2 linked regions of the Novipirellula caenicola genome follow. The protein of the gene in region 1 interacts with the protein of each later gene in a pairwise test. Links are inferred from orthologs where the notes say so. Each region holds a gene or a part of one and is shown in the gene's direction. Other genes may lie near its edges.

What was found.
Region 2: the proteins of gyrA (region 1) and ABEA92_RS03210 interact in binary tests that used the Escherichia coli proteins (3 or more experiments, as listed by UniProt). The link is inferred for Novipirellula caenicola from one-to-one orthologs.

Annotation. Positions count from the first base shown.
Region 1 is NZ_BAABRO010000019.1:18,963-34,733, reverse strand. What follows is about bases 8,418-11,688. They hold gyrA (DNA gyrase subunit A), read left to right. Parts: upstream 8,418-8,791; coding sequence 8,792-11,488; downstream 11,489-11,688. In the rest of the region: ABEA92_RS25855 (secretin N-terminal domain-containing protein), read left to right, coding at 1-2,466; ABEA92_RS25850 (MMPL family transporter), read left to right, coding at 2,747-5,488; ABEA92_RS25845 (hypothetical protein), read right to left, coding at 5,651-6,220; peptide-methionine (S)-S-oxide reductase MsrA, read right to left, coding at 6,243-6,938; ABEA92_RS25835 (acyl-CoA thioesterase), read left to right, coding at 7,218-7,649; ABEA92_RS25830 (hypothetical protein), read left to right, coding at 7,767-8,225; ABEA92_RS25820 (sulfatase family protein), read right to left, coding at 12,126-13,649; ABEA92_RS25815 (hypothetical protein), read left to right, coding at 13,891-14,751; ABEA92_RS25810 (DUF3311 domain-containing protein), read left to right, coding at 14,864-15,097; ABEA92_RS25805 (sodium:solute symporter family protein), read left to right, coding at 15,094-15,771. UniProt on the Escherichia coli protein: A type II topoisomerase that negatively supercoils closed circular double-stranded (ds) DNA in an ATP-dependent manner to maintain chromosomes in an underwound state.
Region 2 is NZ_BAABRO010000001.1:970,035-985,778, reverse strand. The notes cover bases 6,340-9,583. They hold ABEA92_RS03210 (DNA gyrase subunit B), read left to right. Parts: upstream 6,340-6,722; coding sequence 6,723-9,383; downstream 9,384-9,583. Other genes in these bases: rnhA (ribonuclease HI), read left to right, coding at 6,340-6,510. Also shown: ABEA92_RS03235 (GrpB family protein), read right to left, coding at 1-62; ABEA92_RS03230 (SHD1 domain-containing protein), read right to left, coding at 596-2,245; ABEA92_RS03225 (sensor histidine kinase), read left to right, coding at 3,240-4,991; ABEA92_RS03220 (hypothetical protein), read right to left, coding at 5,063-5,809; more of rnhA, read left to right, coding at 6,046-6,339; ABEA92_RS03205 (efflux RND transporter permease subunit), read right to left, coding at 9,618-12,725; ABEA92_RS03200 (efflux RND transporter periplasmic adaptor subunit), read right to left, coding at 12,896-14,341; ABEA92_RS03195 (outer membrane protein assembly factor BamB family protein), read left to right, coding at 14,518-15,744. UniProt on the Escherichia coli protein: DNA gyrase negatively supercoils closed circular double-stranded DNA in an ATP-dependent manner to maintain chromosomes in an underwound state.

The DNA of each region.
Region 1 (15,771 bases):
ACACGCGATCTTTTCAATCGCTATCTACTTGCGCGTGGTTACGCGATCCTAGAACTCGACGGCGGGTTGACGGTGGCCAAAACCGAAACGATCAATCCCGCCATCGTGCCTCGCGTTACGACCGAGGAACTCCAAGATCTGCTGCCTCACTCCTTTGTCCGTGTCTCGTTGGATGTGCAGTGGTTGTCGGCTGAAAAGTTGGCCGAAGAGTTGAAGCCGATGATTAGTTCCAATGGTCGCATCACGTCATTGTCAACGACCAATCGGATCGAGGTGATGGATGCCGCGATCAATGTGCAACAGGTCGCTCGGTTGCTTAGCGAAGAGTCCAATAATGCAAGTCGCGAAGCGCTCGCACCAGAGTTCAAGCTGCGATACTTGCCCGCCGAAGAAGCGAAACGGATGCTTGAGCAATTTCTCGGCGTCGAAAAGAAAAGCGAAGCGCCGATGTCACCCCAGCAAATGCAGATGATGCAGCAAATGCGTCAACAAAACGGCGGCAAACCTCCGACCCCGGAAAAGAAGGTCGAGATTTCGATTGTCGCCAACACACGACAAAACTCGGTGATCATTCGGGCACCAAATGATCGAGTTGTCATCGCCGGCGAATTCATCAAACGGATCGATGTGCCAAGCAGTTCGCTGGCGTCACTGTCGGATGTGCAGTCACGAGTCGAAGTGTTCCGTTTAGCGTCGATTGATCCGGAAAAATTGGTCGAGATCATTGGCGAAATGAATGTGCTCGAGCCTGCGACCCGTATCCGGGTGGATAAGGAAAACGGAGCGCTGATCGTTTCGGGATCGGCGGCCGATCGTTTCATTATCCAATCACTGATCGAGCGGTTGGACGGAAGTGGCCGAAATTTTCACGTCCTACAACTACGCCGTCTCGATGCGGGCGAAGTTGCCGAGTCGATTACTTTCTTGATGGGCAAAAAGAAGGACGACGATTCGAGTCGTTCCCGAAGCCGTTATTCCTATTACGGATACGGCTTCGGCCAATCTGAAGAAGACAAGAAACCGAAAGACGAATTCCGTGTCGCGGCCAACAATCGTTACCGGCAAGTCTTGTTGTGGGCCAATGAACTTGAAATGGAAGAGGTGCGGTCGCTGTTGATCAAGCTGGGCGAATTACCGCCGCCCGGTGGTAGCGACCGCATGCTTCGCGTGATCGATGCGTCGGCAAGTCCCGAAACCTTCGAGTACCTTCGCCGCTTGCAAAAACAATGGAGCCAACTTTCACCAAATCCGCTGGAACTGCCGACCGAAGACCAATTTAGAAACTCGCAAGAGCAAGACTCGGATGAGTCAAGCGACGAGCAGTCCGATCCGACAAAAGAACAGCCAGAGACCGACGCAGAGTCCGATAACGTGGCTGCCGATCGCAATCCATTTGCATCCGATTCGATGACCTTGGTGCAGGCGCCCACACGTCCTGAATCCAATCCGCCAGTGGTGCGGTCGCGAGCCGAATTTGATCGCATGTTCCCTGATGCCGACGAAGCGAAAAAGGAAAGCGGCAACGGAAAACCACCGCAGCCGATTCGCATCGAATTCGACAAGTCAGGGAATCTCGTGTTGATGAGCCCCGATACCAAGGCGCTCGATCAGCTCGAGAACTTGATGTTGCAAATTGCACCTCCAAAACGCCCCTACCAAGTGTTCAAAATCAAACACAGCAGTGCGTATTGGATGCGATTGAACCTGGAGGATTATTTCGCCGACGATGAAGACACCGAAGACGAAAGCGATTCGTTCTTTCGTTGGTATTGGGGAGGTGACGATAGCGACAAGAAAGAAGAACCGACCGGACTTGGCAAAGGTGCAAAGTTAAAGTTTGTAGATGATGTGGATACCAACACGCTTGTCGTCAGCGGCGCCACCGCGGAACAACTGCGCACCATCGAAGAGTTGATCGAATTGTGGGATGTCGAAGAACCGGCGAACAAACGCAAATCCCGCTACACCAAATTGGTCTCGATCAAATACGGCAAGGCCGACCGCATCGCCGAAACGGTCAAGGAAGCTTATCGCGATTTGCTCAGCAGCAATGACAAAACGTTCCAAGGCGGCAAGGGCCAACCAGGCGGCCGCGGTGGTGAGAACGGTGACAAACAGAAAGCCTCTAAGAGTCTCGACGGGGGTGGCAGTGGGCTCGTCGAAACCGAAGGCGGGCAAGACGGGGGTGGCGCCGATTTCTCGTTCAAAGGCAAATTGTCGATGGGAGTCGACTTGGTCGGCAACACGTTGATCGTCAGTGCCGAGGGGGAACCGCTGCTGAATCTGGTCTGTGAAATGATTGACAAACTTGACCAGGCGGCCAAACCCAGTGGCGAGGTGCAAGTGGTCAAGCTTTCGGGCGACCTTAGCACCGAATCGGTGCAAAATGCCCTGCGTGCCTTCGGGGTTCAGCAGGAAAAACGAGAGCGTCGCGGCCAACCCAACGGTGCGGCCGTGAATGAGTGACGCCTGAGGGAAGCGAATGATCGGCGGATCGCGTCGCACAAGTCGCCAAGATGTTTGCGGTGCGGTGGATCGGTCGGCAACCGAATCGCCGCTGGGACGCGTGAAGCTGCTCTTGATTACTTTCGGGCCCTAGCGTGGGGGGCGAGTTCGGTTCGGGGGCAGACACCTTACATTTTTCTCGCTAATGTCTTTGGTGCCGTCGGGATTGTCGCACAGCGAATTTGATTGACAGCTGCCCCTTCCCTCCTAAATTACCTTCCTTCTTCCACTTACGATGCACATGCACCGTCCTGTTTCGCATCGCTGGGCACAATTCGTCACTCGGCGTTGGGGCTGGGTGATGGTGGCGTGGATTGTTGCCGCGGTGGTGCTTCGCTTGGCCGCGCCGGCGTGGAAGGACATCGCTCAGGACGGTGATTTTGAATACTTGCCCGCGGATCTGACCAGCGTCGCCGGCGGCCGGCTACTCGACGAAGCCTTTCCCGGCATTCGCAGCCGCAGCCAGATGGTGTTTGTGATCGGTCGTGACGAGGGCGCACTAAAACGGTCCGATGAAATCGTCGGGCTCGATCTGCTGCGGCGGCTGTATCACCGGTTGGGCGAAGTCAGTTGGCAGCGTGCGATCGCCGAAGGTTATTCCGGCGGCCCGCCTGTCGAGAATACCGCCTCGGGCCACTGGATCAAACTTGCTCGCGAAGCGTTCACCAATTCGATTCAGATCGATGAGCGGTTCTACGAGCGAATCGCCGATGAGCTGCCCAAATCGGAGCCGACGCTGACCGAGCCGCGGATGGCGTTAGCGTACTGGGATCGCGGTCATCTGTTGGAACAGTGGGGCGACGCGATTGAAACGGTCGAAGCGGACTACGAAGCCGCATTGATCCTGCAGCCCAACATTCCTTCGCTCGCCACGCCGATCGCCGATCGTGATCTTGGAGGCTGGAGCACCTTGTTGGATGTTTTGGCGTGGGAGGATTCGATTGTCGGGCCGCGATTGAGAAAAGAGGGCGCGCGGTTGGCCGTGCTGCAGCTTTCTAGTGAATTGGCGGCGACCAGCAACATTGAAACGCTCGAGGCAGTTCAGCAGTTAATTGCATCGGTGGAACGCTACAGCATGGATTACACGCAGCCAGGATTACAGGTTCTGGTGACCGGGTCGGCTGCGGTAGGCGGAGAAACCTTGACCGCTGCTCGTGATGCGATTCGTTACACCGAGTGGATCACCGTCGCGATGATCTTGCTGATCTTGACCGTCGTGTATCGAGCGCCAATGTTGGTGGCGATCCCGATGATCTCGATCGGATTTGCAGTGGTGGTGTCGATGAGCTTGGTGTCGATTTTGACCAAGTGGTCGATGGACGGCACGGTGCCTGGGTTGGATCTACGGGTGTTCACGACCAGCCGAATTTTTGTCGTCGTGATCTTGTTCGGTGCAGGCACCGATTATTGTTTGTTTCTGATCGCCCGGCTTCGCGAAGAAGCTCGTCAAACGGTGTGGCCGGTGGCCTGCCGCAACGCGGTTTCCAATGTGATGGGGGCGCTGATCGGCAGCGCGCTGACGACCGTATTGGGGTTGGGGACGCTGTGGATTGCTCAATTCGGAAAGTTTCACTACACCGGGCCGATCATCGGCATCTGCTTGTTGGTCGGATTGTTGGTTTGCACGACGCTGACCCCTGCGATGTTGCGAGCCTTGGGGCCAAAAGTGTTCTGGCCCACCAAAATTGACATTCGCCAACCAGCACGTCGATCGCTGCTTGGACCTTCTTCGAGCCATGCATCCAGTTCCGCACACGGCGGATTGTGGGGATGGATTGCGTTGGTGTTGACGCGGTACCCGGTCACCGCATTGTCGCTCGGAGGCGTGTTGTTGATCGTCCCCGGAATCTATGGGCTATTGAACGAACGTTCGGTGACGTATGACTTGAGCAGCCAATTGAGCCACTCGGCCGCCAGCCGCCAAGGGCTGCGTCTGATGGCGAAACATTTCAATATTGGCGAGATCAATCCCGTCACGGTGTTGATCGTTCGTCCCGATGATTTACCGCATGACGCGGTCAAGAAGAACGTCAAACAATTGGCCACCAAATTGTACGCACAGCCTGGGGTGGCAACGGTACGGACCGCGGATGATCCGATGGGGGATTTCCCGCCCGATCGTGACATGGGGCTGCTCAGCGGAGACGCGTGGCGGCGTCGCGCGCTGCAGAATCATCGGATTGCTCAAGGCTACTTTTTCAGCGAGGTTCCCAAGCTGAAACATCGATTGGTGCGGCTGGATATCATTATCGAAGGAGACCCGTTTTCAACCGAAACAGCATCGCTTGTGTTGAATCTAGAACGCTTCCTCAACCAGCTTGCCGAAGATCCCGAGTCGACTTGGCATGGCTCGAAAGTCCTGCTGGCGGGTACCACGCCGTCAATTATCGATCTTCGCCAAGTGACGCTTTCAGATAACCGGCGGATCAAGATTGCCGTGGTCGTAGCGGTCTTTTTGGTCTTGGTCGTCGTGCTGCGACGTATCGGATTGTCGCTGTATTTGATCGTCACGGTGCTGATTAGCTACTACGCGACGCTGGGGCTGACGATTCTGTTTTTCCGTGCGGCCTATGGCACGGATTACGTTGGGTTGGATTGGAAGCTGCCGTTGTTCTTGTTCGTGATTTTGGTCGCAGTCGGGCAGGACTATAACGTGTACCTGGTGACGCGAGTGTTAGAAGAACAGCAGCGGTTGGGGTGGCTAGCCGCACTGCGACGCGCTGTTTCTCGCACCGGAGGTATCATCACCGCGTGTGGGTTGGTGATGGCAGCGACGTTTTTCAGCATGACCGCGTCGGTATGGTTTCCACCGATCGCGACCTTCTTTGGGTTTCCAAGTGAAACGGGAGCGGCGCTGCGAGGCATTGTCGAACTCGGGTTCGCGCTCGGTTTGGGGGTGCTGATCGACACGTTCTACGTCCGGACGATCCTGGTACCGAGCTTCATTGCAATCGTCGGAAAGCGTGCCGCAGCAAATCCTTGATGGCGTGCCCAGGTAGTCCAGGCTGCCAGCCTGGAATTCAATATGCATCTCAGCTGGACGAAACGCTTGGCGATTTACTGGTTTGATCCAAATGCAGCAAGCCATTGGCGAGTTTTGCTGCGAGAGGTTATCTCACAGAAAGATTATCTCACTGAGTATCGCTTAGCGAAGCGTTGCCATATGCAGGGTTTGCTCGGCGGCCGTACCGAAGACGCGTTTGAATTCGGCGGTAGCCAAGTTCTTTAAATGCGGCGACAGCACGGCGATCGCTTGCTGGTACGCGGCGAACGCACTCGACATGTTGCCTTGGCGGTATTGCGTGCGTGCATGACGCACCAATGCTTTGCCGTGATAATCCGGATCTCGATTCGTCGGCGGTGCCGCTGCAGAACGCTCACGTTCGCGTTCGCGTGTTAAAAACTGTTCGGGAGTGCCGCCTAGAATTTGACGATCCATCTCGGCCAAATCGATGATTGTCGCCGAAGCAGTGGCCTGGGAAATGCTCTGTGACGAGCCGAATCCGTGGTGCAGTCCATTGCGATTGGATCCGAAAGACGCCGAGCGATTGCCACCGAGGTAAGTGGTTCCACGGTCGGGGACCAAGACGCTGCCCGAGTAAGAGAAGGTTTCAATCGATGGCAGTTGAACCGTTTGTGCGGTGGCGGTCCCGCCCGGACGCAAGATCGCAAACGCGACGATTGCGATCATCAACGAAAGTCGGGCGGACGCCATGGTTCAACTCGGGGTATCGAGGTTACTTTTTCAGCATGTCGCCAAATTCACGGTTCGTTTTGCGAACTTTATTGCGAACGACTGCTTTGCAATATCCCGCAGTCGGATTTCGTCGATAGTAGTCTTGGTGGTACTCCTCGGCGGGAAAGAATTTCTCGGCCTTTTCCAAGGTGGTTACGATCGGGCGGTTGTATTCACCTGACTTGTTTAGTTTTTCGATGAACTTTTCGGCGGCCTTCTTTTCGGCTTCGTCGTGATAGAAGATCGCGCTGCGGTACTGAGTCCCCTCGTCGTAACCCTGTTTGTTCAAGCTTGTAGGATCATGGGTCTTGAAAAAGATCTTCAGGATCTCTTCGTAGCTGCGTTTGTTCGGGTCATAGTAAACTTCGACCGCTTCGGCGTGCCCGGTTTGCCCGGTGCATACTTTTTTATAGTTGGGGTTAGGGTCGGTGCCGCCGATGTAGCCCGACACAACATCGTTGACCCCGTCGATTCGCTCGAACACCGCTTCGGTGCACCAAAAGCATCCGCCCGCAAGTGTCGCCACGGCCTCTGTCGGTTTGTCGCTCTCGCTCGCCTTGTCGGCGGATGGCTCGTCGGCAACGCTTTTCGGCGGCGTGACCCCTTGGCTGACGGTCAAAGCGAAGAGCAGCAACCCTGTTGCGGCGGCCGCAGGAACAGAGAACAGAGCGTTAGAGGGTAAAGGACGGTGATTCATCGTTCGGTTTCGCTAAAGGGGGGGATGGCTTTTCGGGGTCGATTGTCGAAGGGGGGCGTTGTTTCAGTGGCTGCCCACGGCGTGACCAATTCGCCTCACGTACTATCATAGGCAAACGGCGATTCCTTGGCACGGCAATTCTGCGTCTCGCTAGTTCTCGAAACGATAAGCTTTTTGACACGCACCAACGTGGATCCCGGCGACGGGGGGCAACGCGATTGAGCGTGCGGCTTGATCGTTCAAGGCAAAAATGATTACGAAAAAGGTTCAACGCAAACGATGCACTGTTATTTTGATGTCGCTCACGCTGTGCTCCCCGACGAAATCGATTCCCAGAACCATGTGCACAACTTGCGTTATGTCCAATGGACGCTTTGGGCCGCCTCGAAACATTCCGCCGCCAATGGTTGGGATGCGAAAGCGGCTGCGGCTGAGGGGCTCGGTTGGGTGGTGCGGAAACACGATATTACCTATCGCGCGGCCGCACTGGCTGGCGACGAATTGGTGATTCGGACGTGGATCAGCGAGATTGATCGGTATGCGTCGACGCGAAAGTATTTGATTTGTCGCCCCGCAGATCGCTGCGTCTTGGCACGGGCAGAAACTCGCTGGGTCTATGTCGATCTGCGAGTTCACAAGGTGGTAGCGATCCCCGATCAGGTGCGAGAAAAAATGCAGATCTCGCAAACCCCGCCGATGCCTTGGGCGTGATCGACCGCTTGAGATGTTTCTTTTGGAGGGCAATCAGCAGAGGCGGCAAATTGTTAGCTCGCAAGCATTCGCGGGACCATGAACCTCATCTAGAACTTGAACCGAGTGCCGGTGAACATGTCTGAACAAGATTCGAATCCCCTTCCTCTGGACCGTCGCCTAGTGCCGCTTCGATGGTTCTTGCGGTTCGTCGGAATGGTGACATTGTTGGCGTTTCCGGCCGCGGTCATGCCTGAGCAATGGATGATCGAGATTGCCGAAGTGCTGGGGATTGACTCGTTTCCCGCAGCGCCGCTGACGTTTTATCTGGCTCGTCATCTGTCGATCTTGTACGGGTTTGTGGGTATCGGGTTGTTGGTTTTGGCCAGCGATCTAGTGCGTTATCGGCCATTGGTTCGCTACTTGGCCACCGGCACGATCGCATTCGGCGCGGCCCAGTTCGTGGTCGACGCGATGGCGGGCATGCCGCTGTGGTGGACATTGGGTGAATCGCTTTCGACGATGGCCGGCGGCGTGTTGATGGCTTGGCTCAATCGCCGTGACGGAGCGTCACACCGACAAGTACGAGACGCGTAATCGAAAAAAACGTGTATCCGCAGGGTGCACCTCTGCAGGGGTGTTTGTCATGCATCATCCACGGCCCGCTTTGCTAGTTTGCCCAAGTTGAAATAGCGAGATTCTGTCGAGGCAGAGCCTTCACGAATTCGGCGTGGAACGTGGCAATCGCGGCTGGCAATCGCTCCCCTCCGATGAATCGGTCGCAAGTATCTGATATGTAAGGATTTGCGACAACGCCTCCAGCCGCTTGGGTCGTTGTGACGCAAGGCAAAAAAGGGTACACTTTGGGGCTGAATTCGGGGTTCGAATCAAGCTTTTCTAAAACGGGGACTGGCCCTTCGAAGGAAGCAGGGGCGGTCCCCGTTTTACGAAACAATTTAGCTCCCAAAAAGACAGCATTTCGCACCCAGCACTCCTCTTAGGACACGACGTTGGCAGAAGACGAAACTAACAAAGAAGATGGCGAGGGCGAAAACAATGGCCCTGAGGGTTTTCAGGACGGGATCGATGGCGGTGCGGGCGCGTTTCGCCTAATCGACTTGCCGATCGAAGACGAGCTGCGTGAAAGCTATCTGACGTACGCGATGAGCGTGATTGTCAGCCGCGCGTTGCCCGATGTTCGCGACGGGTTAAAACCCAGTCAGCGACGGATTCTCGTCGCAATGAACGACTTGAACCTCGGCCCCGGCAGCAAACGAGTCAAATGCGCTAAGATCTCTGGTGATACCTCGGGTAACTATCACCCGCACGGTGAAAGTGTGATCTATCCGACGTTGGTGCGGATGGCTCAAGAATGGAATATGCGTTCGCTGCTGATCGACAAGCAGGGGAACTTTGGCAGTATCGCGGGCCTGCCGCCGGCGGCAATGCGATATACCGAAGCTCGCTTGAGCGCGGTAGCGGCTTCCATGTTGGACGATTTGAAGCTCGACACGGTCGACTTTATTCCGACCTATGACGAAGCTCGCACTGAGCCCACGGTCCTTCCGAGCCGCTTCCCCAACTTGCTGATCAACGGCAGCGGCGGGATCGCCGTTGGGATGGCCACAAGCATTCCGCCGCACAATCCGACCGAGGTTTGTGAAGCGTTGATCCGCTTGGTTGATCATCCGGAAACGACGATCGACGAGATTTGTGACATCATTCCCGGTCCTGACTTTCCGACCGGAGGCATCATTTGTGGTCGCGCCGGGATCCGTCGCGGGTACAAGACCGGACGCAGTACGATTGTGGTCCGAGCGAAATGCCGCATCGAAGAGATGAAGGGCAGTCGTACGCGGATCGTTGTCTCGGAGATTCCGTACCAACAATACCGTGACCGCGTCATCGAAAAGATTGCTGCACTGGTCAACGGCGACAAGATCAAAGGGATCTCGGGGATTCGCGACGAGAGCGATTTGAACGAGCCGGTTCGTTTGGTCATCGAGCTGAAACGCGACGGCGATCCTGATGTCGTTTTGAATCAACTGTATCAGTATTCGCCACTGCAAGACACGTTTTCGCTGATCTTCTTGGCGTTGGTTGATGGTAAGCCGCGTGAGCTAACGATCAAGGAAATCCTGCAGGAATTCTTGCGACATCGTGTGACGGTGATCCGTCGCAGAACGCAATTCTTGTTGGCACGTGCACGTCGCCGTAAACACACCGTCGAAGGTTTGTTGTTGGCGCTCGCTGACATCGACAAGATCATCAAGACGATCCGCAGCAGTACCAACCAAGCTGAAGCCAAGAAACGCTTGATGGAAATCGAGTGTCCGGCGTCGATGCTAAAGCGAGCTCTCGGTGATGGTGGGTTTGCTCAATTTGTGCTCGAGCGTGGCGAAGCAGAAAACTACACGCTCACGAGTGTGCAGACCGACGCGATTCTGCGAATGACGCTTGGCCAATTGGTCAATCTCGAACAAGAGAAACTTTCCGGCGAACACGCGGCGTTGTTGACTGAGATTATCGACTACCTCGATATCCTTAGCAGCCAAGAGCGAATCAACGGGATCATCAAAGACGATCTCGAAGAGATGAAGCGTCGATTTGGTGACAAGCGTCGAACCGAAATCAGCCACGAAGAACTCGGCAATATCGACCTCGAGGATCTGATCACCGAGGAAACGATGGTCGTTTCGATTAGCCATCGCGGCTATATCAAGCGGACCCCCACCAGCGTTTACAACACTCAGCGTCGGGGCGGCAAAGGGTTGAAGGGGGCCAAGACAGATGATGAGGATCCGATCGAGCATCTGTTTGTCGCCAGCACGCATGCCTACCTGTTGTTCCTGACGACGCTTGGCAAAGTCCGCTGGCAAAAAGTTTACGACTTGCCACAGCTAGCGCGAGACAGCAAGGGGCGTGCGATCGTCAACCTGCTGAATCTGAGCGAAGACGAGAAGATTGCCGAATGTTTGGCGATTCGCGATTTCGACCAAGCGGGTTATTACGTGGTGATGGCCACTCGCAGTGGCTTGGTCAAGAAAACGCCGCTCGAGCAGTACAGTCGTCCAAAGAAGGGCGGAATCATTGCAATCAAGTTACGCGAAGGCGATGAGCTTGTCGGTGCCGCCGTGATCGGCCCTGGCGACGAAGTGATCCTGGTCACCAGTTCCGGGATGGCGATCCGGTTCCGTGAATCCGATGCCCGTCCGATGGGACGAAACACCTCGGGCGTCAAAGGAATCAAGCTGGTGGGCGACGACAGCGTCGTTGGCATGGTCGTGGCCGACCCCGAAGCGACGTTGTTGACCGTTTGTGAAAACGGCTACGGCAAACGGACGTACTTCGGTCCCAATGCTCCCGCCGACAGCGGCGATTCTGGCGAGGCTGGCTCCGATGGCGAAGCGGCCGACAGCGAAGCCGGCGAAGAAGAGAGCAGCGCATCGGGGGCTCGGTACCGCACGCAAAAACGTGGCGGCAAGGGGCTTCGTGACATCCGCACCAGTGCTCGGAATGGACCGGTCATCGGAATCGCTCGGGTCACGGACGAAGATGAGTTGTTCATGATGACGGCCAAAGGCAAGCTGCAGCGGATCAAGGCCGCCGACATCAATGTCATCGGTCGAAATACGCAAGGCGTACGAATCATGAACGTCGACAGCGGCGATAGTCTTGTCGCGGTCGTGCGTGTTCCACCTGAAGAGCAATCCGAAGAACAAGCTTCTGAAGCCGAGGTTGCAGGCGTGGTCGACGGAACCGTGGTCGCATCAGCATCCGAAGCGACTGATGTTCAGCCGCCATCGGATTCCAGTGACGATGCAAGCGACTCGGGTGAGCCCGCTGGTGACGAGTCATAAGCCCGGTATTCATCTAATCGGGCTGCGTTGGTGGCATAGACGGGGTGCCTCTCTCAAACTGTGTTTGGGAGAGGTAACCGTACGGTGCCACCAAGACACGCACCGCTTCCGGTGTCTCTAGTGGCGGCGGGAGTCTCGCTAAATTGCCGGCTTCTAAGCAGGTGTGCAGGGTTAGTTGGGTGAAATCCTATTAGCTGATTCGGCCAACGCTGCGAAGCATTTATCCCAACCCGACGCGTCAGCGAGGGACCGAGAAAATATCGAGATTCCCTCGCTTACGCTTTCTGTTGTTGCGCGTTTAGACGTTCTTCGGACCAAAGGCCCGGCCATTTACCAGCCGACGTCAGTAGATCCGAGTAAACGGCCGGACCGTTGGCCCTACAATTCATTGGTTTTCTTGGTCCCAGCCCGTTGGGCTGGGCTAGGTAAACGTCCGGGGCTTTGCCCCTAAATACAAACACGCAACTTCGAAACTTACGCTCCGGTTGTGGTGACCTGGCGACACACGACTCTGGAATGCTTCATCGCGTTGGCCAAAACGGCTAATGCACCGAAAGACACCTGCCGACCTGCTTAACGACTAAAAGGCTTTGCAACCTCTAGTGATGCGAGCTTTTCAGGGAGTGCCGGCAGTACTCTAGTTCCAATCGAGCGGCAATCGCTCGTCGCCAGCATCGAGTTTTCCGTGTGATCGCAGCCCGCTTCCTTTGCGGCTTGTCAACTTGTCGCCCAAGTCGTCGCGGGCTCGCTCTGCAGCGGCCTGCAATTCCTTGACGACTTCGGGAAACTTGTCTTTCACGTCGGTGGTCTCGGCGACATCGTTGTCCAGGTCAAACAGCGACAATCCGATGGTTGTCATCTCGTACGCGGCCGGGGTGCCGCCGTCGCCACCATCGCGTCCCGCCAGCGTGCGGTAGCGGTGAGGGAACGTCAGCTTGAATCGCTCGTTGCGAACCGCGTGCAATTCGCCGCCACTGTAGTAGCAGTAGAACGCATCGTGAGGCGACGAAGCATTGGCTTCGCCAAACATCAGCGGCCGGATGTCTTTGCCATCGATCGTTTGCGATGCATCGTTGGGCACTTCGGCACCGATCAATTTAGCAATGGTGGGCAGCACATCGATCGAGCTGCATAGTTTGTCACACGTCGTTCCCGCAGGGATTTTTCCTTTCCACCACATCAGCGTCGGTTCGCGATAACCGCCTTCGAACATCGTTCCCTTGCCTTCGCGAAGCGGCCCTGCGGATCCTGCATGGGTTCCGTAGGACAGCCAAGGGCCATTGTCACTGGTGAAGATCACGAGGGTGTTTTCGGCTGCATTGATCGATTCGATGGCGTTCATGATTTGGCCCACCGACCAATCGACTTCCATCACCACGTCACCGAAGATCCCCTGCCCGCTTTTTCCTTTGAAGTCGTCTGACACATACAGCGGAACATGAACCATCGGATGCGGCAAATACAGAAAAAATGGCTGCTTGGCGTTGGTTTGGATGAAGTCGACCGCTCGCTGCGTGAATTGCTTGGTCATCTGTTCCTGGTCCTCAGGCTGGATGTCCGGATTCACGATTTCGTAGCCTTCGCCACGTGTTGCCGAGATCATCGGCAGCTTGGGCCACGGTGATTTCGCGGCGGGATTCTTTCGGCGTTTCGCAAGGAAATCAGGGTGAAGCGGCCACATGTCATTGCTGTAGGGGATGCCGTAATAGTGGTCGAATCCGTGCGCCGTTGGCAGGAACTTGGGGTGATGTCCAAGGTGCCATTTTCCAAAGATCGCAGTCGCATATCCCTTCGACTTGCAGACCTCGGCCAGCGTGGTTTCCGCTTCGCTGATGCCGATTTCAGATTTAGGTCCAAGTGCACCTGAGATGCCAATGCGGCGGTGGTAGCAGCCCGTCATCAGGGCCGACCGTGATGCAGAGCAAACCGCAGAGGACACGACAAAATCGGTAAAGCGACGGCCTTCGGCAGCCATCCGGTCCAGGTTCGGCGTTGGGTATTTGGTATCGCCAAACGGTTGAATGTCGGCGTATCCCATGTCGTCAATGAAAATCACAACGATGTTCGGGGGTGCCGTTTGCGTCTGAGCCAACGCAGGCGGAACCGGTAGGAATGTCCACAGGAAAAGGAAGCAAACGAATGGAATGGCAAGGCGTTTCATGTCGGTCAAGGCAAACGTTTTGGGGAGGGAATTTGTCGAGGAGTGTCAGGAGGGAAATGGGCGTTCGGGAAGAATCGCCCCGAACCGCCGCCAAGCAAGGTGGCACGGCCGCCAAGTAAGGTGGCCATTGGCTCGATGAAGGCTAGTATACTTTCGCTAAACGGCGTCGTGTTGTCGTTTTGGCGCGTGATGCCGATGACAGTGTTTCACGCGGTTGCCCAGGCTGGCCCATTTTTCTGATATGACTTCTTCGCAATCGCCAATCGCTCGCGTTCATTTCGAACGAAATCAACGCACCCGCGATGACTGGGATGCTTTCTCAACGCATCGACAACATGTCACGGGCATCATCGCAAACACCGCAAGCCGGTCGCATCGTCGACTGTGCTTGCTTGGGGTCGGCAACGGAAACGACGTCGACTTAGAGGTGTTGGCAAGCCATTTTGACGAAATTGCGTTGGTGGATCTCGACGACGCCGCGATTCGTCAGTGTGTCGGCGGTTTGTCGGCCGCGGCTGCCCGCCGGGTGACGCCGCATGGTCACATCGACTTGTCGTACATCCTTTCGGATCTCGATTTGCTTCGCGCCGAACCCTCGTCGGCTCAGCAAACGCTGGATTCATTGGTGGTAAAGGCCCGCGATTTACCACGCCAAATTGATCTTGGCTGCTGGGATGTGGTGGTTTCGACCTGTCTATTGTCTCAGTTGATCGATTCCGTGTTCATTGCGGTTGGGCCAAGCCATCCGCGGGCCGCCGAGTTGGCATTAGCGGTGCGCGATGGTCACTTGGCCCAATTGGATGCACTGGTCGATGATGGCGGGAAAATGCTGCTGATCACCGATTTTGTCTCTTCGGATACGTTGCCCGAGTTGCAACAAGTCGCTGCCGACTCGCTTCAATCGCTGGTGCATCAAGCCGTTGCCAATCGCAATTTTTTCACCGGATTGAATCCCGCAGTCCTGCGTCAGCGGATGCAGAATGGCCACCTTTTGCCAAAGGTGTACCCCGCATGGAGGTGGATTATGGGGCCACGGTGTTTCGCGGTCTGTGCAATCGAAGCGGTCGGCGGAAAAACTCAGCGGTCGAACATTGCAGGATAAAAAATAGGGCTCCGCGACGGCATCTTATTCCCGCTCGGAATTTGACTACAATGCGAAGCTCAAATTCACCCTCCTTCTGTACTCGTTGCCCATCCAACCTAGAGTGCGTGTCATGAAATATCTCATTTGGGGTCTCGTTCTCTTCTTGGTGGTGATCCATCAAGATGTTTGGAATTGGGGCAACGACCGATTAGTTTTCGGCTTCCTGCCGTTCACGCTTGCCTATCACGCGGGGATTTCGATTGCCGCTAGCGTGGTTTGGTTCCTCGCTGCAACGTTTGCGTGGCCCCAGCACCTCGAAGATGACGCGATGGCAGCCACCGAAAACGAGGAGAGTGCGGTATGAGTCCAGGAATGATCAAAGTCACGATTATCTGTGTTTACCTGGGAATGTTGCTGTTCCTAGGTCTGTTTTCGTCGCGTTTATTCAAGGGAACGTCGAAAGATTACATGTTGGCGAGCCATTCGATTGGCCCCTTCCTGCTGCTGATGTCGCTGTTTGGAACGACGATGACCGGTTTTGCGCTGGTCGGCTCTACTGGCGAGGCGTTTTCTGAAGGCGTGGGAGTCTACGCCATGTTGGCTTCGTCCTCAGGCATCATCCACTCGCTGTGCTTTTTCGTTTTAGGCGTGAAGCTATGGTCGTGGGGTAAGAAATATGGATACACCACTCAGGTCGGATTCTTTCGCGACCGTTTGGAAAGCAACAACATCGGTTTGGTGTTGTTCCCCATCCTGGTTGCCTTGGTGGTTCCTTATCTATTGGTCGGCGTCGTGTCGGCAGGAAAGGCGATCGAAGGAGCCACACGTGGCGATTTTCCGGGCTTAACCGAAAACGGCGGGATTCCTCCGTGGTTGACCGAGCTGGTGATTTGCGTGGTCGTATTGATCTACGTTTTCTTTGGCGGCATGCGAGGCACCGCATGGGCGAACACGTTTCAAACGATTGTGTTCATGATTCTCGGTATTGTCGCGTTCTATTTGATCGCAACGAACCTCGCCGAAAAGTCGGTCGCCGAA
Region 2 (15,744 bases), on another replicon or contig:
TGCTCGAATTCTTGACGCCACCTCGGGTCAAAATGCATCAAGCGGACTGGAGGAGAGGCCATGACAAAATTGCCTTGATGAGTTCATAGCCGCAGCCAGGAATGGGGGACTCAAGTGCAGCGTAATGCACTGAATGTTAGTCTAGCCGAATTGGCAAACGGCTTGGTTACCGCTGGCCCCGTTTACTGACGCAGCCGGGCATTTCGTCGCGAACAACCGTCAAGTGTTTGACGGAGATTTCACCGTGGATCGAAAGTCGCGACGGTCCAATGATTTTATCAAAGCGTCAATCACCTTCCGGAGCCGATGGCCGCAAGGCCCCATCTAATGAGCCGTTGGTCGTGAGGCCTCGGGTAATGAGCCGTTGGTCGTGAGGCCTCGGGTAATGAGCCGTTGGCCGTAAGGCCTCGGGTAATGAGCCGCAGGTCGTAAGGCCTCGGGTAACGAGCCGATGGCTCTAAGGCCAATGCCATCTATTTTCGTATCGCTCCGCTACAAAGACCACCCGGTTGATGTCAAAGGAGACCAACAAAAAACCGGGCCAACGAATTGCTCGTTGGCCCGGTTCGCGTGATTGCTTGATCCGCTAGATCAATTAGCGGCTGATCAACATCGCCACCTTCGACGCTTCGATCTGCTTTTCAATCGATTCGACATAGGCGGTGTCCGCGGCACACATTCGCGAGAATGGCACGGTGCACTTTCGGCCGTTCGATTTCAGCAACCGGATGTTGGTGGCATTGATTTCGATCAAACGTCCATCGGTGCGGAAGTTTCCGGTGTTGTCGATCCAGGTTCGCATGCGAGTGTCGTCAAGCGAAGTGATGCGAACGGTGGTCTTCTCGGAAACCACCAACTGCGACGAATCTTTGGCTTGTTCGGCTTTACCGAACAAATCGTCGATCGAGGTGCCCGCTTCTTCGGTCTTCGATTTGTCTTCGTCGGCATCACTTGGAGTGCCAAACAAATCATCGATCGAATCAGCCGCTGGTTCGGCAGCGTCCGCAGGGGGCGTGTCGAACAAGCCGTCTAGGTCGTCGGACGGAGCCTCGGCTGGCGTTTCAGTTGCCGCGTCGGCAGCAGCATCGGGGGCTTCGCCGAATAGGCTGTCGATGCTGGCGTCACTGTCGGCCGCAGCGTCTGCGGGGGCTTCGTCCGTGGCTGGCATGTCGCCACCGAACAAGTCATCAAGGCTGGTGTCGGCTGCGTCGGTCGCAGGGGCTTCCATCGGAGCCGCGTCTTCGGCTGGGGTGTCCGCCGCTGGTGCGTCACCGCCAAACAAGTCATCGAGGCTTGGATCGGCTGCAGGAGCTTCGGTCGCTGGAGGTTCTGCCGCAGGTGCCTCGTCGGCCGGAGCATCGCCACCAAACAGATCGTCAATCGATTCTTCGGCAGGCGTCTCGGCTGGCATCTCAACGGGGGCGTCGGCCGGAGCGTCGGCTGCACCACCAAAGATATCGTCGTCCATCGGCGGTTTGGCAGCCGATTCTTCGCCGGCGGGCGCGGCGTCGCTACCGAACAGATCGTCCAGTGCTGGCTCTTCGGCAGGCATCGAATCGGGGGTGTCCGCAGGTGGTTCGCCGAACAAGTCGTCCGCCGGAGCAGGATCGGTTTCCGCCGGCGGCGGTGTGCCAAACAGGTCGTCGGCCGGAGCAGGCTCGGTTTCGGCTGGTGGTGTACCGAACAAATCATCCGCCGGTGCGGGAGTCGTTTCAGCAGGAGCGGGTTCACCGAACAAGTCATCCGCCGGAGCGGCAGGCTCTGTTGGAGCTGGCTCGGTTTCCGCCGGAGCTGGGCTGCCAAACAAATCGTCGGCAGGACCTGGTTCGGTTGCTGGCGGTTCGGTTGCAGGTGGCTCAGGCATGTCCGGAGTCTCCGCAGGTGGTTCGGTTGCGGGAGGCTCAGGCGTGGTTTCCGCGGGCATCGCAGGTGCAGGCTGCGGATCTTGATCTTCCTCAGCCGGCGTTTGGTTGAACGGAGAATCCGATGGCGAAGCGGGGTCGGCTTCGTTGGACGATTGCGTGTCGGTCGGTCCCATGTCGGCGGGCGCAGGAGGTGCGAATTCGGATTCCAATGGCATGTTGCCATGGTCGATCGGGGCCGCGTATTCGGTTCCGCTGTCGTATTGCATCGGAGCCGATTCGATTACGGTCCCATGGTCAACGCCGCTGTAGTCGCACACGCCTTGATTGTCGACGGCTTCGTAGGAGACTTCGCCACAGCAGGATCCCACCGGCGTCGGCACGCATTCAATCGGCGGACAGGCGACGGGAGGGCAAGCAACCGGAGGGCATTGGATGACCGGAGGGCAATAGACCGGTGGGCAGTGAATGGGGGGGCAATGAATCGGTGGGCAGGCGATTGGGGGACACGGCGCGCCGCAGGTGGGAGCCGGTTCACTGCATGCGTGTCGTAGAAGCCATCCAGCGGATGCGGGGCTGATACCGAGCAGGCAAGTCAATGTCGTAACGAGGCTCCATCGGTATAGACTTCGGGCCGTGCGTTTCATAATTCGTTTTGTCTCCTCCACACCGAAGTGCGGTTCGCGTGCGAGTTTCTAAGGTGGGATTGGGGAAATGGCGTTCTTCTGAAAACCGAATAAATCAATTCGACCGGAGGCTGCTGCCATCACCCTGCCCCCACATGCTAGTTGTCAGAAAATCAGCTAGCAAGCAGCGAAACCAGGTTAAATGGAGAGCTTTGCGCAATCAGGTCGGGTTTTAATGATCGCAGGTTAATGGTCCAGGGAGGTGCGGATTCCCCAAATGGCGGCGAAATTCGCCTCCCCTGGATCGGAATAATTCGTCACACTAGGGCGACTGGATGCGTGCCGAGCCCGATGCGAAGGTTCGCGTGGTCACCGCAGCATCGACTTCGTTGGCGGGTTTTGCCGTCCGTTCGTTGCGAATGCGTTGTCCGTCCCTTGATTCGTTTCACCGTGGTAAACTATTGCTCATTCAAGAGTTAGGTCAAGCGATGGCGCGGCCGATTTCAAGTATACTTGGAAGCGACCCGCTTTGCTTGATCGGTGAAAGGTTGCTCGAGGGTGCTGCGATCCGTCGGCCTCGTCGAGGGCGGATCACGGGGGACGGTTGCATCGATGTGCGCGCCATTTCGTTGTTTTTTCTCTGCTACGATTGCCTTGGATTTTAATGTTTCGCTTCATCAAGAGCGTTTTTGCATCGATGAGCCTTGAGCGGAAATGTCTGCTCTTTTTCGGTTCTGCGCTGCTCGTCTTGATGTGTGCTGCATTTTTCGTGGTCCAATTGTTAGCCAAGAGTCTGGTCACCAACACGACCCGGCAACGAGCACGCGATTACGCGGCGGCCGAGCTGATGATGATCCACAGCGACGCACAATGGTCCTCGGCACTGCCCGAAGACGTCGTGCAGCGAGAAAAGGTCCTGCTTGAGGGGCTACGATCCGAGCTGCTCAATGACAAGATTGACTTTAAAATCTTGGCGTTGCAGGATTCGGCCCCCTACGACAACTTGCCCCAAATCGAATTGCCGACCTCGAGCACTCCACTCGGAGCGATGGAATTATCACGGCTGAAAAGTCTGCAGCCTCAGTATCGTGAATGGCTCAGTCGCCAAATCGCCGAAGACCGACCCGACGTCGAGCGTCCGTTGGATTTGGGCGAAAACGAGGCGATGAGCCGGATCGGATTTCTTGGCACCACGGTGTTTGCCGAAGATGGTCCGGTGGATGATCGTTACATCTATTACTCGCCGGTTTTTTTCAAACCAACATGTGTGTTGTCGTGTCACAGCCCCACCGGCGGCGCGATCTCGACGTCGCCCAACGAGGACCCCGACAAGCTTGCGTCGCAATATCCATTTCGTGTGTTCCGCGTCAGCATGCCGTATCAGGAAACACATGAGCTAACGACGTGGATTCGCGCGATCGTGATTGCGTTGGCGATGTTGATTATCGCGGTCACGCTGTTTGTCTTGCACGCGATTATCCGTTACTTGGTCCTGCAACCGCTGTATCACCTGCGTGATGTCAGCGATGCGATCACGCACGGTGATACCAACCAACGTGCTACGATCGATACCGAAGACGAGTTTCGGGAATTGGCCGACGCGTTTAACCGAATGCTTCGTCACCTCACCGAGACTCAGGATAAGATTCAGGAAGTCAATCGCGAATTGGATGCTCGGGTGGATCAGTTTGCACAGTTGAACCTCCAGCTGTACGAAGCGAACCGGCTGAAGAGCGACTTTTTGGCCAACATGAGCCATGAATTGCGAACGCCACTGAACAGCATCATTGGGTTTTCCGAAGTGCTGCAGGGCATCGATTCGCTAAACGATAAACAGCGTCGGTATGCGGGAAATATCCGTAAAAGCGGGCGTTTATTGCTTGAAATGATCAACGATATCCTTGATTTGGCCAAGGTCGAAGCAGGCAAAATGGAAGTCCGCCGGGCTGAATTTGATCTGTCGCGATTGGTGTCGGCGCAGTGCGATATGATCCACTCGCTGTCCGAAGAAAAGAACATTTCGTTGACGGTCGAGATTCCGGATGATCTGCCCAAAGCGTACCAAGATCAAAACAAACTTGGTCAGATCCTCAACAATTTGCTCAGCAATGCGATCAAGTTTACACCCGAAGGCGGGATGATCACGGTGCATATCGAGGATGTGAAAAATGGTCGCTTTCGGTTGTCCGTCAGTGACACCGGAGTCGGGATCGCCGAAGAGGATCAACCGATCATTTTCCAAAAGTTTCGTCAGAGCCAAAAGGTACTTAATGACGAAGGCTTGACTCGCGAGTTCTCGGGGACCGGGCTTGGCTTGTCGATTGTCAAAGAATTGGCGAAGTTGCTCGGCGGCGAAGTCGATTTTGAAAGCGAACTGGGACGCGGCAGCCGATTTTGGGTCACGCTGCCGTGGCGTTTGACGAACGCTTCGACGATTTCGATGCCACCGGCTGGGGCGATACCTCCGGCACTGCAAGACGCCGCCAGCAACCAAGCGGGATAGAACGGCACTGCCATCGTTGGCCGCGGATGGCTAACGCTGGCCGCGGATTGACCCCTGTTGGTTTTGCAGCTCTAGCGGCTGCGGGCTTGTTGCAGTACCGCTGCCAAGCGTTGTTGCAGCGACGACCGAAGCGGTTCGGGGGCGATGCGAATTGCGTTTAGGTAGTTCGCGCGGGCCATTTTGATTTTGCCTTGCGATGCCGCTCGCTCAGCTCGCTCGATCGATTCTTTCAACTGGTCGACGCGAAGCTGGGCATTGGATTGCTGGACCGTCCACAATTGCTGCTGAATCAATTGACCGCTGATCTGTGACGGATTGGCCAGCACGGGGTACGACCCGACGACCGGGGTGATCCCAGTGACAAACGGGGTGACGGTTTGCGAAACAATCGATCCTGGGACGCCATTCATGGTGGTCACCGATGGCGTGGTGCTCGAAAAGGTTTGGCTGCTGCCTTGGGCAAAACTAAAACGCAGATTGCCTGAAACCCCGTTGCCCAAATTCTGACGCACATTGCCAGTCACGCCCGAATTGACAGCTTCGGGGGCAAACGGAGCCGGGTTGTTGCCTGGGTTGATATTGGCAAAGAAGTTGGGGCCTTGCAGCGAGAAGCCGAACTGATTGTTTTCGAACGAATTGCTTCCGATCGTTTGAAGCGGCACCGACGTGTTGATCATTTGTGCGACGACGGCGGTCCGATCCAGTGCGATCATCGCCATGCTGAGCACAATAAAATAGGCCACGATCCGCTTCCCACCACGATGTTCCTCGCCACGACCATCGGCAATGCGATCGGGTTGCGGTGTCGGTCGGTCCATCGTGAATTCCCCCAGAAACGTGGTTGTTGGCCCGCGTCGGTGCGACGACGATGCGGTCGATGTTCGATAGGCCCTGCATTTGTTAATGTATCGGGTTCGCTGTTCCGGTCGAACGGGTTTCAACCGTTTTTACAGGGTTGGCGCCCCTTTGTTTTCACTAGACAGTTAGATCCAGCGGCCAATGGCTGGGGTGCTTGGGGCAAGAATGATGTTTCAAAGGAATGAGGTAAGTTGGGATGAAAAAAGTCGATCTGTTTACTGACGGTGCGTGTAGCGGAAATCCAGGCCCAGGGGGGTGGGCATTCATTCTGCGATGTAAAAAAACGGATAAAGAACTCGAACGCAGCGACGGCGAACCGGAATCGACCAACAATCGGATGGAGTTGATGGCGGTGATCCGAGGGCTCGAATCGCTAAAGGAACCTTGCGAAGTCACCTTGCATGCCGACAGTACCTATGTGGGCCAGGGGATGACTAGCTGGATGAAGGGGTGGAAGAGTCGCGGTTGGAAACGCAAAGACGGATCCAAGTTGGTGCCAATCAAGAACGAGGAACTGTGGCGTGAACTCGATCAATTGATGCAAAAGCACAAGATCATCTTCAATCACGTCAAAGGTCACGCTGGCCATCTCGAGAACGAACGCTGCGACAAGTTGGCGGTCGAGGCGTACCAAAAATACCTACCCCGATCGGCTCGCTAAATCGGCTGCCGCTAGAGCTTAAAAGTGGGGATTCCGCGCAGGTTTATCGAGAAACGGACGAGTCGTTTCTAAAGCCGCTAAAACACCGTAAAAACGTGTTGTTTACGGAGGCCAAGGAGGCATCGCGGAACGTCGAGAAAAACGTTAGAATACGTCGCATAGCGATTAACTTTTTTCGGCTACTCCCCGAGTGTTCTCGATACAGGCTTTTCATGAGCGACGACCCCCAATCGGAACCCACCTCCGACGACGCACCTCCTGCAGCTGACGCAAACGCGACTCCCGAAGTTGCCTCGACCTCTGACCCAGCGGCAGGCGGCGAAGCGGCCCCTGAAGCAGCCGTCGAGCGAGCCGCTGGTCAACAGGTTGCCTCGATCCAAGTCTCCACCGCCCCCAAAGCAAACTCGGAATATACCGACAAAGATTTGCAGCACCTTTCGGACCTTGAACACGTCCGCGAGCGTCCGGGGATGTACATCGGTGACACCTCGACGCGGGGGCTGCACCACTTGGTTTACGAAGTCGTCGACAACTCGATCGACGAAGCGATGGCGGGATTCGCCAGCGCCGTATCGGTGACGGTCCATACCGACGGCAGCGTCACGGTCGAAGATGACGGACGGGGGATTCCCGTCACGCGTCACGACCAACTTTCCGAAGAACTCGACCGCGAAGTCAGTACGCTCGAAGGCGTGATGACGGTGTTGAAGTTTGGTGGCAAATTTGAAAAAGGGGCCTACCAAACCTCGGGCGGTCTGCACGGCGTCGGCGTGACGGTCGTGAATTTCTTGAGCCAATGGGCCGAAGTCGAGGTCAGCCGTGATGGGTTCACCTGGACGCAAGAGTACGAGCGCGGCGTCCCCACCGGTCCGGTGGTCAAAGGCCGTGTGACCAAGCGAGCCGGTACGAAGACAACGTTCAAAGCCGACAATCAGATCTTTAGTGTGACGAAGTACAGCTTCGACACGCTCTATAAACGGCTTCAGGAATTAGCGTTTCTGAACAGTGGCGTGCACATCAAATTCCATGATGAACGCAATGGCGAAGGAGGTGATTTCAAGTACGAGCGTGGGATCGTCGAGTTTGTCGAGCATCTCAATCGCGCCAGCGATGTGTTGCACAGCGACGTGATTCAATTGCAAGGCGATAAAGACGGAACTCAGTTCGATATCGCAATGCAGTACAGCGCTGAGTACACCGAGAACGTCCAATCCTACGTCAACAATATCCATACGATCGAAGGCGGTACCCACGTTTCGGGGTTCCGATCGGCGTTGACGCGGACGTTGAACAATTACGGCAAGAAAGAAAATCTATTCAAAGGATCCGCGGTTCCTGGCGGCGACGATTTCCGCGAAGGCATCACCGCGGTGATTAGCGTTCGCGTGCCGCATCCGCAATTCGAAGGGCAAACGAAAACCAAGCTAGGTAACAGCGACGTCGAAAGCATCGTCGCCGCCGGCGTGGGCGAACAGTTGGCCAAGTACTTTGAAGAAAACCCGCGGGTCGCCAAAACGATTGTTCGCAAAGGCTTGCTGGCGGCGGAAGCTCGCGAGGCAGCACGCAAGGCGAAGGACTTGCTGCGAAAACGTAAAGACGCGTTGGGCGGCGGCGGATTGCCCGGGAAACTTCGCGATTGCATCAGCAAAAAGATGGAAGAGTGCGAAGTGTACCTGGTGGAAGGTGACTCGGCAGGTGGTTCGGCCGAAGGTGGCCGGATGCGGCATTACCAAGCCATCCTGCCGCTTCGCGGTAAGATCATCAACGCTTACAAGAGCCGCGAAGACAAGGTGCTGGCCAATGAAGAAGTCCAGTCGATGATTCAAGCGATCGGCACCGGGATCGGGGCTGATCAAGATTTGAGCAAGCGTCGCTACAACAAAGTCATCATCATGACCGACGCCGACGTCGACGGTAGTCACATTCGCACGCTGTTGCTGTGTTTCTTCTATCGTCAAATGTATCAATTGGTTGCCGCGGGGCACGTCTATGTCGCTCAGCCGCCTTTGTTCCGCGTCCAGCACGGCAAGTCGCGTTACTACATTCAAAGCGAAGAAGAGATGAAGTCTCAATTGCTTGAACGTGGTTTGAACGACACCTATTTCGAAGCCGAAGACGGACGCCGGGCCGAAGGCGAAACGATGCGGCAGTTGTGTATCACGCTAGCGTCGATGGAAGATGCGATCTTGGCACTCGAGCGTCGTGGTTTCAGTTTGAAGATTCATGCGGTTCGCCAAGATCCCGTGACCGGCCGCTTGCCCGCTTTATTGTTGACCCACGAAAACGAAGAGCATTGGTTCCACAATCAAGAAGACGTCGAGACGATGCTTAACGAGCGTGGATGGCGACTCGATAACGAAGAGGTCGACGAGGACGAGTTGCAGCTGACCTCGGACGAAGCTGGCGAAGCGAAGACCGAATCGGAAGCGGAACCCGAGGTGTTTGCCCACTTGGCCGAGCTTCACGAGGTGCGGACGATCAACAGCGGATTGAAGGATTTGACCCCGCTACAGTTCACGCTGGAGGATTTAATTCCGATCGAGCGAACGGGGTCGACGACCGCGCGATTCGAATTGGTCCGTGGCGAAGACGTTCGGCGTCCCTTGGAAGACCTTCGTGAACTGCTTCCCGAAGTTCGGGCGGCGGGTGAGAAAGGGTTGCAAGTGACTCGCTTTAAAGGACTGGGTGAAATGAACGCGGAGGAGCTCCGCGAAACAACCCTCGATCCGACCAACCGAACGCTTGTCAAAGTGAACATGACCGATGTCGGTGCTGCCGATGAAATGTTCCGCTTGCTGATGGGCGAGAAGGTCGAGCCACGCCGCGATTTCATCGAAAAGCACGCTCTGGACGTACGAAATCTCGACGTGTAATCACGTCACTTGGAATTGATCACGCGTTTCTGGAGATCAGAACGCGTCTGCATCTCGAGACGATGGTTTCGATCAGCGAAGCCCCAGTAGTGGACGAGGCAACGAGTCCTGCGGGATGGCGGTAAGCTTTGGGGACTCGTGTCCACGTCCATTACGTTCAATGTAAATCGAGATAGTGATCCAGCGTTATGATTGCGGAGCAATCAACGACAATCGTCCACTACGTTTGATGGGTTAGGTTGTCGGATTCGGTTCGTGATCGTCCGGTCGGATCAGTCCGACGTCGCATGCCGCGACGTAGACGCAGGGGATGACGATCAAAACCAAGATCGTGGAGCTGAGCAGCCCAAACACGATCGAAACCGCGGTCGGAATCAAAACCTGAGCTTGCGTGCTCTTTTCAAGCGTCAACGGCAACAGCCCCGCCATCGTGGTGATGCTGGTCAACATGATCGCGCGAAAACGCAGACGGCTTGCGCTGCGAGCAGAGTCGTAACTCGGTTTGCCTTCGGAGCGTTCCTTCTTTAAAAACAGCACCAGCAGAATCGAGTCATTGACCACAATCCCCGCAAGTGAAACGAATCCCACCAAACTGGGCATGGAAATCTCCATTCCCATCCACATGTGTCCAAAGATCATTCCGATCAACGACATCGGAATCGCCGCCATCACGATCAACGGTTCCAGCCAGCTTTCAAACTGGAAACTCAAGATGGCGTAAACACCAAACAGCCCCAGCAAGAACAGCGATGCCATCGACGATCCCGTTTCACTGGACCGCTCGGCCTCGCCACCAAGTGAAACCTTCAGCCCCGGATGTTGCGAAAGCAACTTGGGCATCAACTCTGATTGAAATTCGCGCATCAACTTGGTCGTGTTCACCACGTCAGTGTCGGTATCCGCCGTCAGAGTCACGGTCCGCCAGCCATCGACGCGTGAGATCTTAGACCATCCATAGGTCACTTCCAAATCAGCAACCGAGTGCAATGGAACCTGAATCCCACCAGCCAGAATAAATTGGAAGTCCAAAAACGATCCCAGCGTGTCCCGGCTTTCGGGTGCCAATTGGACATTGATTTCATATTGGTCCACTCCCGCTTGGATGTCACTGATCTTCGCCCCCTGGAACGCTGTGCTCAGCTGACTCGCCATCGCTTGCACATTCAAACCAAGCGCCACCGCATCGGGTTTTAGGTGCAAGCGAATCTCTTGCTTGCCGGGGCGAAGGTCGGTGTTGAAGTTGTAAACCCCAGAGTACCGAGCCATCCATTGCTGAGTCTCGAGAGCGGCGGATTGAGCGATGTGCAAGTCGTCGCTTTTAAACAGCACCTCGACCGCCCGCCCCGCCGGTCCACGGGTCGCTTCGGCGATCGTGACTGAAATTGCATTGGGAACCCGCCCGACTTCCTCCCGCAACGCTCGAATGAATTCTGCGGTAGAGGTGTTTCGTTCATCGGGCTGGAGCATCCGAACCGTCACCGTCGCAACGTGCGGCCCCGACTCACCCGCGTCACTGTTCTCATTGAACTTGGACATCACCGTACGCACCAGATCGTCGCCGGTCGGCTGATCTGGGAACCGATCATTCGTTCGCGCCACCGCGTCGTTGATATCGCGGACGATTGCTTCGGTTTTGCTCAGCGGCGTTCCCTGCGGCATCAACACACGTGCTTCGACCATGTCGCCTTCCAAATCAGGAAAGGGTATGAAGTTCACGACCCCTCCGGCGACCATCGCCAACGCCATGATGAACGTCGCAATCGACAACCCGATCGACAGGAACCGCCAATGGATCGCCAAATCAATCAACTTGCCGAACACATTCTCACGAACCCAATCGACTGCAGCGTCAATCTTCGCTCTCAGTCCTCGCGGAGCATTCGCATCGGTGGGCTTTATCGAATGGCCGAGGTGAGCGGGAAGAATCAGGAACGCTTCGACCAAACTGATTGCCAGCGTCGTCAACAAAACCATCGGGATCACACGAAGCACTTTTCCGATATGACCTTCTAGTACTGCCAATGGCAACAGTACGCAGCATGTCGTCAGAAACGACGAGACCACTCCACCGGCGACTTCTTTGACACCATCGACCGCCGCCCGCATGGGATGTTTCCCCAACGAAACATGCCTGGCAATGTTCTCTGCAATCACAATCCCGTCGTCCATCAAGATCCCGGTCGCCATCAAGATCGCCACCGAGGACATCATGTTCAGGGTTTGTCCGATCAGCGGCAGCACAAAGAAGGCTCCCATGAACGAGACCGGCAGACTCATTACCACCCAAAATGAAAGTCGCACGTTGAAGAAAACCCACATCACCAGGAACACCAGCACGATGCCTTGCCATGCGTTCTTGGCCAACAACGTCAACCGCTGAACGATCAGGTCCGATTCATCATTCGTGATGGTGATTTGCAATTGCGGTTGCCGCTGCTGTTCCTTGACCACGAACTCACGCACCACCTCGGCGATTTTGGTGGTGTCATGCGATGTCGTCTTGTTGACTTGGATGATGCCCGCCCGTTGGCCTGCGATCCAAGCCTCTTGTTCGGCGTCCGCAAAACCGTCGACGACGCGTCCGATATCGCGGATCCGGACTTCCGACCGGCCGGTCACTCCATGGACAACAATTTCTTCAATGTCTTGCGGCGTCTGTTGTTGCTCGACCAACCGCAACAAAATGTCCTCGTGTTCGGATTCGATTGTGCCGACCGGCAAATCCAAATTCTGGCTACGGACGGAAGCGGCCACCATCTCGGCTGACAAACCCAGCCGACGCAGTGCTTCGACATCCAATTCAATGCGAAGCTGTCGATCTGAGAACCCTTGGATCTCGACCAGCGACACTCCGGGCAATCGCTTGAGTTGTGTCTTAAAACCTTCGCAGTAATCCTTCAGCGAGTCTGGATCGACGGGGCCGCTGATCGCAATCGTCATCACCGAATCCGTGCGGTTCAGTTCGGTAATGAACAAATCCTCGGCTCCATCGGGAAGATCCGAAATCGCTTCCACTTCCGTTTCGATGTCATTGAGGGCCTCCGACAAATCGGCATGCTCCTCTATCTCGACCACGATTGATGCATAGCCCTCTTGGGCGCTGCTGGTCACCTTTTTAATGTTCTGGATCCCGTCCAGCGCGTCTTCGATCGGCAAGCAAATTCCTTGCTCGACATCCTCGGCCGACGCACCGCGATAGGTCATCACGATTTGGACTTCCGAACTGTCAAAGTTAGGAAAGGTTTCCTTCTGCAGTCGCGGGATGGCGTACAGCCCCAACCCGATGAAGGACAACATCAGCACGTTGGCCAATGTGCGGTGATTGACAAATTTCTCTAGCACAAAAGTGTTTCCGAATCAGCGAAGTATTGTCTCAAGGATGGTGTGGCAGCTTGGTAGTGGACGAGGCAACGAGTCCCGCATTTTGGCTTCTACCGAGGCCACGCGTCCCACGATGATGGACTCGTTGCCTCGTCCACTACGTTTTGTCTTGACTTAGCAGTGAAACGCGATCACAGATCCGTATCAGTCGCTTCGACCGAAGCGATCAATTCCTCGGCGGCCTCTTTTGCCTCGATCGGTTCGACCAACATTCCAATGATCGCTGGCGACGGATTTGCGATCACGAGGCGTTCGCCACCGTTCAACCCCGAGGCAACGACCGCGTAGTCGTCTTGCGTGAACGTCAACTCAACGTCCTGAGTGGTCAATCGATTTTGATCGTCAAGCAGGTACACCGATCCATTGCGAATCGCTCGACGCGGGATCACGACTTGGTCGGATAGTGTCGTGCCAAATACATCCACGTCGCAAAACACGCCTTCCAACAATGGCGGCTGAGGATGCTCTTGTTGGGGTGGCGGAACGTTTTCGACACCGACGACGAACCCCACCATCTTGGTCTGAGCATCCACGACTTCACGGACACGCAAGAAGCGGCCCTTGTAGGATTCGGTCAACTCGCTACCTGCGACGTTGACCACCGCGTCAAACGCGAACGCTTCCCGGAATGCTGCCTGAGTAAATTGCTCATCGATCTTGGTTCGGTCAACTTCAGCGACAAGCAACCGGTGAATGTCATACAGCGACAACTGAGCTTCGACTTCCATCTCGGCTCCGCTGTAACCCTCGAACAGATTCTCGCCCACACTGACGTATTGCCCGACTTCCAATTGCACCTCGCCCACACGCATCCGAAAGGGCGCGGTGATTGTGGTTCGTTCAATGTCCCGCTGAGCCTGTGTTTTCTGGACTTCGGATTGACGCCGAGCCGCCTGCAAGGCTTTGACTTGAGGGCCGATCAACGCGATGCTGTTTTCCAGATCCTGCACCGCTTTTTGTTGAACCAGCAATTCGCGACGTTTCGAATCGATCGCAGAACCCGATCCCGCTTGCCGAGACAAAAGCGTCTGTTCACGATCGAATTCCCGCTGCACGACACCCAGGGCTTCATTTTCAAGTGCGAGACTCTTCTTAGCGTTCTCGATCGATTGTTCCAACTGTTCGATCTCGGCGTCTTGCTGGTCAATCGTGGCATTCAACTGATCGACCAAGGAGCGATAATCGGAATCGTCTATCTCAAGCAGCACCTCGCCTTCTTGGATCATGGATCCAGGACGAAGCTCAGGATGAATTTGATCGATGCGTCCTTCGACCTGCGTGACCGCTCGCCAAGAACGCGCGTACTTGGCGGTTCCATACCCGCTGACTTTTGGACGAACGTCCATTCGCTGAACCACCATCGTTTCGAGCATCCGAGAGGTTTCAGCCTCGGTTTTCGCCGTCAACGGAGGGGAATGTTTGACTAACCAAGCATAGGCAACGACGGCCAAAACGATTGGCGGAATCACCAGCAACCGCTTGCCCCACGTTCCCCATCGCACTGCGGACTTCATACTGTATTCTTTCTCGTTGCATCTTCTCAGGACCCCAAGCTCGCGGGTACTAGGATTAGCCATCAAGCGAGCTTCTACCTCTAATGATGCGAAATCAGAAGACGACGAGGGCCAATGAAAATGGAGGTCTCCCGAGGTTTAAGTCGAATCAGGAAGCCAACATGCTCAATACAGCACATCTGGCGAGGGGGTGCGGTATCATGATCGGGATCCTTCCAAGAATTCAAAGAGATTTTGTCATGCGTTTGCTATTTTGTGCGATGGTTTTCGTGGCCGGTTTGTCGGCAGTTCCTAACTCGTTATGCGGCCAAGATTGGACTCGATTTCGAGGCCCCAATGGACAGGGCGTTACATCGGAAAGTGATTTGCCGCTGAACTGGTCCGATGACAGCAACATCGCTTGGAAGACGCTGATCCCGGGACAAGGCTGGTCGTCGCCGATCGTGTCGGGCGACCACGTCTTTGTGACAACTGCGACTGATGGTGGTGCGTCATGCCGAGTGATCGGGATCGATCGCAAGAGTGGCGAAGTGCTTTGGAACACCGAAGTCCACCGCCAGGTGCCTGGCCCCAAGCGAGCGCAGAACTCCTATGCCACGCCGACTCCGGTATCCGATGGGAAACGGGTCTACGCCGCCTTCTACGATGGCACGGTGGTTGCGGTCGACTTCGAGGGCAAACAAGTGTGGAAGAACGAAGAGGTCGATTTCCACAGCCTGCATGGCCTCGGCGCATCGCCGATGCTTGCTGGCGAACTGCTAATCATGCCGTTCGATGGCAGCAGTCCACAGGAGCAGCGAGTCGGTTGGAAGGAACCGTGGGACCAGGCCGTCCTGCTGGCGATCGATACGGAGACGGGCAAAACCAAATGGCGCGGCAAGCGAGGACTGTCCCGAGTCGGACATGTGACCCCGATCGCAATCGACAATGGGCAAACGGTCATCAGTGCCGGTGGCGACCGCGTGCAGGCACACGATGTTAAAACAGGCGAGCGAATCTGGTCGGTCTATAGCCAGGGCGAGGGCGTGACACCCTCACCCGTGCTTGGCGAAGGCTTGATCTTTACCTCGTCCGGTTTCGAAGAGCCGACGATCCGAGCGATTCGCCCGGGCGGACGCGGAGATGTGACCGAGTCGCATATTGCCTGGGAACAAACACGCGGCGTTCCGGCGTTGCCATCGCCGCTGTACGTCAAGCCGTATCTCTACACGATTTCTCGCGACAACATCCTGTACTGTCTTCAGGCGGCAACGGGTGACATTGTCTGGCAAGAACGACTCGGCGGCAACTATTCCGCATCGCCCCTGCTAGCGGACGGCCGAATCTATATCACCTCCGAAGAAGGCGTCACCACGGTGCTCGAGCCCGGGGCGGAATTCAAGCGGATCGCCACGAATAAACTGGAGGGGAAAACGATGGCATCGATCGCGGTTTCGCAAGGCAATTTCTTCTTGCGCAGCGGAGAC